Regions from separate parts of the Sanguibacter massiliensis genome, predicted to be linked through region 2. Evidence: predicted binding sites of a transcription regulator. Region 2 holds the regulator's gene; the other holds the start of a gene.
What was found. The regulator LexA, encoded in region 2, represses DNA repair genes until DNA is damaged. The targets are predictions, from matches to a motif close to TCGAACANNTGTTCGA.
Positions count from the first base shown of each region.

Region 1: the regulator LexA is predicted to act here: its motif matches at 1,269-1,284, upstream of C1729_RS06105 (HNH endonuclease signature motif containing protein).

Region 1 covers NZ_LT964979.1:1,294,466-1,297,870, forward strand. The annotation lists gene C1729_RS06095 (adenylate/guanylate cyclase domain-containing protein) at 1-241, opposite strand, end outside; gene C1729_RS06100 (biotin--[acetyl-CoA-carboxylase] ligase) at 257-1,120, opposite strand; gene C1729_RS06105 (HNH endonuclease signature motif containing protein) at 1,426-2,973, shown strand; gene C1729_RS06110 (acyl-CoA carboxylase subunit beta) at 3,235-3,405, shown strand, end outside.
Region 2 covers NZ_LT964979.1:1,035,673-1,039,077, forward strand. The annotation lists gene nrdR (transcriptional regulator NrdR) at 1-288, opposite strand, end outside; gene C1729_RS04840 (LysM peptidoglycan-binding domain-containing protein) at 453-821, opposite strand; gene lexA (transcriptional repressor LexA) at 1,019-1,753, shown strand; gene C1729_RS04850 (L-lactate dehydrogenase) at 1,854-2,843, opposite strand; gene C1729_RS04855 (ATP-dependent DNA helicase) at 2,900-3,405, opposite strand, start outside.

The sequences.
Region 1 (3,405 bases), 260 kb from region 2:
GGTTCTCCCGCACCGCGAGGTCGTGCAGGTCCGCGAGCGCCTGCGCATCCTCGCGCGTGTACTCGGTGGCGTCAGGACTCGACGGGGGCAGCCCCATGAGCTGCCAGTAGCGCTCGACCCATGACTCGTCGAGCCCCGCCTCATCGGCGAGGTCGTGCAGGGTCGACGAACGCTCGCCGCCGAGCAGACCAGCGACGACGCGCTCGACCTCGTCGGCCCACTCGTGCGACACGTCGGCCATCCTAGGACGTCACGCTCACTCGGTGCCGATGACGCGCAGGTGCTGTACGTCGCCGCTGACGATCCGTTCGACCTCGCCCGCCGTCGTCCTGACGAGGAGCGCCCCGTCGTCGTCGAGCCCCGCCGCAGTGCCCCGCAGCTCTCGGCCACCCGCTGCGGTGACGCGGACGTCCGTGCCGACGGTGACGCACACCGCCGTCACCTCCTCGGCGAGGCCCGCCGCGACCGCGTCGCCCGCGTGCTCGCGCCAGAGCTCGAGGACCTCGACGAACGACGTCTCCATGCCGGCGATGAGCATCTCGCGCCGCTGCGACGCACCGTGCGCGGCGAGCGAGGACGCCGACGCGACGGGGAGCTCGTCGGCCACCTGGTCGACGTTGACGCCGAGCCCGACGACCACACGTTCGTCGTCGACGACCTCCGCGAGGATGCCGCCGACCTTGCGCCACGGGCCCCAGCCGAGCAGGTCGGAACCGTCGGGCGCAGGAACGAGCAGGTCGTTGGGCCACTTCGTCCGGACGTCGAGCGCCGTCATGCTGCGCAGCGTCCGCGCCGCGGCGAGCCCCGCGAGCAGCGGGAGCCAGCCCCACGTCTTCCGGGGCGTGCCCGGCGCGACGAGAAGCGACGCGGTGAGCGCGGTGTGCGGCGGGGTCTGCCACGCACGGTCGAGGCGACCGCGGCCCGCGGTCTGATGGTCCGCGACGAGCAGGGACGGGGGCGGCCACGCGTGCGGCGCCTCGCGCGCCTCCGCGACGAGGACCGTGTTCGTCGACGTCACCTCGGCACGGACGTCGACGCGGTGGAGGACGCCGACGGGCGCATGGAGCAGGTCGCGCAGCAGCTGCGCGTCAAGCGGCTCACGAGGCGCGTCGGAGGTCATGGGTCCATCCTTGCGCACGTTCGTGCGGCGCGTCGCACGCGTTCGTAGAACGCCGCGCGGGTGCGCGCGGAGCGCAGAGCTGGCGTCCGTGGATCCTGGCAGTTCCAGGGGTGAGAGCGGGGTGAGAGGTACGCTCGCCCCACCCAAGTCGAACGAGTGTTCGATAGAGTGAGGGGGTCGCTCCAGCCGGGCAGAAGCTCCCCGGCTATGGCGCTGCGGCGCTGACGACGAGACTTCTGGCAGGACCTGGACGCGAGCAGATCGCGGCGAACGTGACGTGGTGGAACAGACGAGGCGGTGAGCGCATGAACGACGGCACGGACGACCGCGCAACCGACGCGCTCGGGCTCCTCACGTCGATCGAGACGCTCGTCGACGGGCTGTGCTCGCTCGATCCCGCGGCCGCGCCCGGCAGCCTCGCCGCCGAGGCCTCGGCCCGCACCGTCGCGATCCTCGACCGGCTCGGTGCCCAACGGTTGGGGTGGCTCGGTCGGGTCGAGTCCGAGGGCGCCTGGATGGCGGAGACCATGCGGTCGTTCGCGCACTGGGTCGCCTGGAAGGAAGGGCGCGGGCTGCCCGTCGCACGTCGCGAGGTGCTCGCTGCCACGCGCCTGCGCGACGACCTGCCAGCGACGCTGCGCGCAGCGCGCGCAGGACGGCTCAGGGGCCCGCAGGTCGACGTCCTCGTCCGCACGCTCCCGACCTCGGACGCACGACGGGCCGCCCTTGCGGCGCTGCACCCTCAGGACGACGCTCACCGCGGCGCGCAACTTGAGTCCTCGGTCGCCACGCGGGACGACAGCACGCAAGTCGACAGCACGCAGGTCGACAGCACCGCGCCGTCGCTGCTGCCCTCCTCGCTCGAGGACCATCTCCACGCCCCCGGCTGCACCGCGGACGTCGGCCGCTGCACCTGCCCGCGACAGGTCGTCTCCGGCGAGCAGGTGATGCTCGGACTCGCCGCCCGTTTCGACCTGCGGGACCTCGGCTCGGCGGCACGACGCTTCGCCCACGTCGCCGACCCGGAGGCCGACGAGCGCGGGTACCGCCACGCCCAGGACCGGGAGCACCTCGACCTGTCCCGCACGCTCGGTGGCTATCACGTCGCCGGTTTTCTCACCGAGGAGCACGGGCAGGAGCTCTCGACCGCACTGTCCGCCCTCATCGGCGTACCGCCCGCCGACGACAGGCTCCGACCCACCCAGCGTCGCGCCCTCGCTCTCGCAGGGCTCGCCCGCCGCGTGCTCGACGGCGGCGACCTCGGCCGCGGCTCGGCAGTCCGGCCTCACCTCACGGTCCTCGTTCCGTGGCAGGACTTCGAGGCCCTCGGCGCCCGGCCGGGCACCGCGCACGCGGGCACCGCGCACCCGGGCACGCTCGCGGGTGACCGCACGAGCGCGGAGTCCCTCCGAACCGAGCTGTGCAGTCCCGGACCGACGTGGCTCGACGGCACCGGCCCGGTCCCCCGTGAGGTGCTCGAGCGCATCGCTGCCGATTGCAGCGTCACGCGCGTCGTCTTCGGCCCCGACTCCGAGGTGCTCGACGTCGGACGCGCGCAGCGCACCTTCACCGCGGCCCGCCGCAAGGCGGTCATCGCACGCGACCGCACGTGCGTGTGGCGCGGCTGCGACGCACCGCCCCAGATCTCCGAGGTGCACCACGCCCAGGTCCACTGGGCCGACGGTGGCCCGACATCGACCGACAACGCCGCGCTCCTGTGCTGGTTCCACCACCGGCACGTCGATCAAAGCCGCATCGCCATGACATGGCGCGGAGGGTGGCACTTCGGCGAGCCCGGGTCCTACGGCGCGCCTCCCGTCCCGGAGCCGGTCCCCCGGGCACGGACCGGGTGAACGGCGAGGACCGCCGTCCGCGAAACCGCGACTCTCAGCGGCCCACCCCCCGGGAGAACTGCGACGACCGCTGTCCGCCGACCCGCGACTCCCGGCCTCCCGGGGCACAAACCGGGTGACCTCCCCGCACCGCTTCCCTCGCGCCGACCGCCCCCGACCACTTGTGCGACGTCGACATCGACCACCCCAGGAGAACCCTGCATGCCCAGCACCTCCGCACACGCTTTGTCGACTTCCGACAACTCCCGCACCTCAACTCGCATGAGACGCACGGCTCCGCCGGCTGCTGTTCGCCCTACGCTCGGAAGAGTGACCGAGACCTCCCGCACCGCGACATCCCGCACGGCCGCCAAGCTCGACGACCTCCGCGCCCGCCGGGCCGCCGCGATCGACGACCACGAGGCCCTCGCCCGCGAGAAGCAGCACCCGCGC
Region 2 (3,405 bases):
GCCGGCACCACGGATCGACTCCTCGACACGCTGCGAGAGCAGAGCGAGGTCGTCGTCGCTCACGGGACGCCCCTGGCAGGCCTTACGGACACCCGCGGCGACCTTGTCGCGCGAGAACGGCTCAGTCGCGCCGGACCGCTTGACGACGGTGAGGCTCGACGTCTCGACGGTCGAGAACCGCCGCCCGCACTCGGGGCACTGGCGGCGACGCTTGATCGAGAGACCGTCGTCCGAGGTCCGCGAGTCGACGACTCGGGAGTCCGGGTTCCGGCAGAACGGGCAGTGCATCAGCGTCCTCACGGGATGTCACTTCGGCTGGCACCGCGACCTTAGGCCCACGCCCGGGGCTGTGCAAGGCGGCGCGCCCACGGGCCCACGCCGAGGAACGACCTCGAACCGCAGCGGCAGCGCAGCGGTGCCCGCTGGGGCGAGCCGAGACCGGACGCGGTGCCTCAGCCGACCGCCTGCACGGGGACGACCAGCTGCTGCCCCGCCGCGAGCGTCGGACCGGTGAGCCCGTTGAGATCGGCAATCTCCCGCAGCGCGTCACGGACGTCCGCGCCCGGAGCCGTCACGGAGGACGCGATCGCCCAGAGCGACTCGCCCGCGCCGACGGTCCGCACCGTCACAGCGCGCGCACCTTCGGGGACGTCAGCGGTCGCGCCGTTGGCGAAGAGGAGCGCGACGCCGCCGAGAACCAAGGCGACGAGGACAGCGACGACCATCCGGCCGCGCCGGGTGAGACGCAGCGGCGCGAGCTCAGCACCCGCCGGCGCGACACGGGCCGTGCGGGGCGAGGCTGCCAGGCTCATGGTGCTCATCTCGATGCTCCTTCGTCGGTCGAGCCGATGCTCGAACGCCTGTTCGTCGAACTGCTGTTCTATTTCTAGCAGGGTCGCCACAGGATGTCGAGACACGATCGAACGAATGTTTGAACCCGCCCGCGTCCTCCCCTAGGCTGACGAGGGACAGCCGACCACGAGCCTCCGACATTCGGGGGTCGACGAGGGAGCATCACGTGACGCAGACCACCCCAGGGCCCATCTCGCCCGCCGCCGCGGCGAGCCGCGCTCTCACCGGGCGTCAGCGCGCCGTGCTCGAGTGCATCCGCACGTCCCTGGACGAGCGTGGCTACCCTCCGACCATGCGGGAGATCGGGGCGTCCGTGGGCCTCACAAGCCCGTCGAGCGTCAAGCACCAGCTCGAGGCGCTCGAGCGCAAGGGCTACGTGCGTCGCGACCCGCACCGTCCGCGCGCTCTCGAGATCGTCCAGTCCGACGACGCCCGCGTCGTGGCGACGGCCGTCCCGTCCACGCCTGCGTCCAGCGCCGAGCCCCGCATCGCCCACGACTCCGCCGCCGAGGACGACTCCCGCCCCGCACCGTCGTACGTCCCCCTCGTCGGGCGGATCGCCGCGGGCGGACCGATCCTCGCCGAGCAGGTCGTCGAGGACGTCTTCCCGCTCCCCCGGCAGCTCGTCGGCGACGGCGACCTCTTCATGCTCAAAGTCCAGGGCGACTCAATGGTCGACGCTGCGATCTGCGACGGCGACTGGGTCGTCGTGCGCCGCCAGCCCGTCGCCGAGAACGGCGAGATCGTCGCGGCGATGATCGACGGCGAGGCCACGGTGAAGACGTTCAAGCGCACCTCGGGGCACGTCTGGCTGCTCCCCCAGAACTCCGCGTACGCCCCCATCCCCGGCGACGACGCCCAGATCCTCGGACGCGTCGTCTCCGTGCTCCGTTCGCTCTGACGCCGAACGCGCAACACCTGCCGGACCTTGCATTCGCTGCATCGTGACGACATGACGAAGGCCCCTCCGCGGAGGGGCCTTCGTCATGCTGCGTTCATGCTCAGAAGCCGAACTCCCGGGCGACCGCCCGCAGGTGGTCGGCGGACGCCTTGAGACCGTCGTACTCGGCGTCCGACAGCGGCACCTGAAGTTGCTCGTAGACGCCACGACGCCCGACGATCGACGGGACCGACAGGCACACGTCCGAGATCCCGTAATAGTCCGTCAGGAGGGACGAAACCGGCAGGACCGAGTGCTCATTCGTGAGGATCGCCTCGATGATGCGCGTCCCCGCAAGCCCGACCGCGTAGTTCGTCGCACCCTTGCCCTCGATGATCTTGTACGCCGAGTTGACGACCTCGTCCGCGATGCGGGCCCGGTCCCCGTCATTGAGCGGGCCGTGGTGCTCGGACTGGCGGTTCCATTCGAGGAGCGGCACGCCTCCGATCGTCGCAGAGTCCCACAGCGGGATCTCCGTGTCGCCGTGCTCCCCTGCGATGTAGGCGTGGACGTTGCGGACCGCGACGCCACAGTGCTGAGCGATGAGGAAGCGCAGCCGTGACGTGTCGAGCACGGTGCCGGAGCCGAACATCTGGCTCGGCGGCAGGCCCGAGATCTTCAGCGACGCGTACGTGACGACGTCGACCGGATTCGTCACCATGATGTAGACCGCGTTCGGCGCAGCCGCGACGAGCCCCGGCAGGATCTTCTTCATGAGGTCGATCGTCGCGCCCGCGAGCTCCGTGCGCGTCTGACCCGGCTTCTGCTTAGCGCCCGCAGTGACGACGACGACGTCGGCGTCCGCACACACCGACACGTCGTCCGAGCCGATGACCTGGGCCTCAGGTACGAACTGCACGCCGTGCGAGAGGTCGAGCACCTCGGCCTCGACCTTGGCGGCGTTGATGTCCATGAGCGCGACCGTGCGGGCGGCACCACGCATGAGCGCCGCGTAGGCGAGCGTGGAGCCGACCGCTCCAGCACCGACGACGGCAAGCTTCGTCGTCCGCAGCTTCGTGTGCTCGTCGGGGTGCGGCGTGATGTTCGGCATCGTTCCTCCAGGGTTGAGCGGCCGGCCGCGCGAGCGACCTGCGTGTCCAAGCCAGCCTAGCCATCGGAGCCGTCGGCCGTGAGCCGTCTCAGCGCAGCAAGGACGACCGCGCGATCCGTCGTCGGCCACAGCGGAGGCATCGAGCGCGTGAGGAAACTCCCGTACCGTGCGGTCGCGAGCCGCGAGTCGAGCACCGCGACGACGCCGCGGTCCGTCGACGTCCTCACAAGACGTCCCGCGCCCTGGGCGAGGAGGAGCGCGGCATGCGTCGCCGACACCGACATGAACCCGTTGCCGCCCGCCGCCGCGACCGCCTCCGTGCGCGCCGAGCGCACGGGATCGTCAGGCCGCGGGAAGGGAATGCGATCGATGAGGACGAGGCTGCACGACCGGCCCGGCACGTCGACACCCTGCCAGAGCGAGAGCGTGCCGAAGAGGCACGTCGCCTCGTCCTCGGCGAACTGCCGCACGAGCGTCGGCAGGACGTCGTCGCCTTGGCACAGCACCGGGACGTCGAGCCGCTCCCGCATCGCAGCGGCGACCGTCTCCGCCGCGCGTCGTG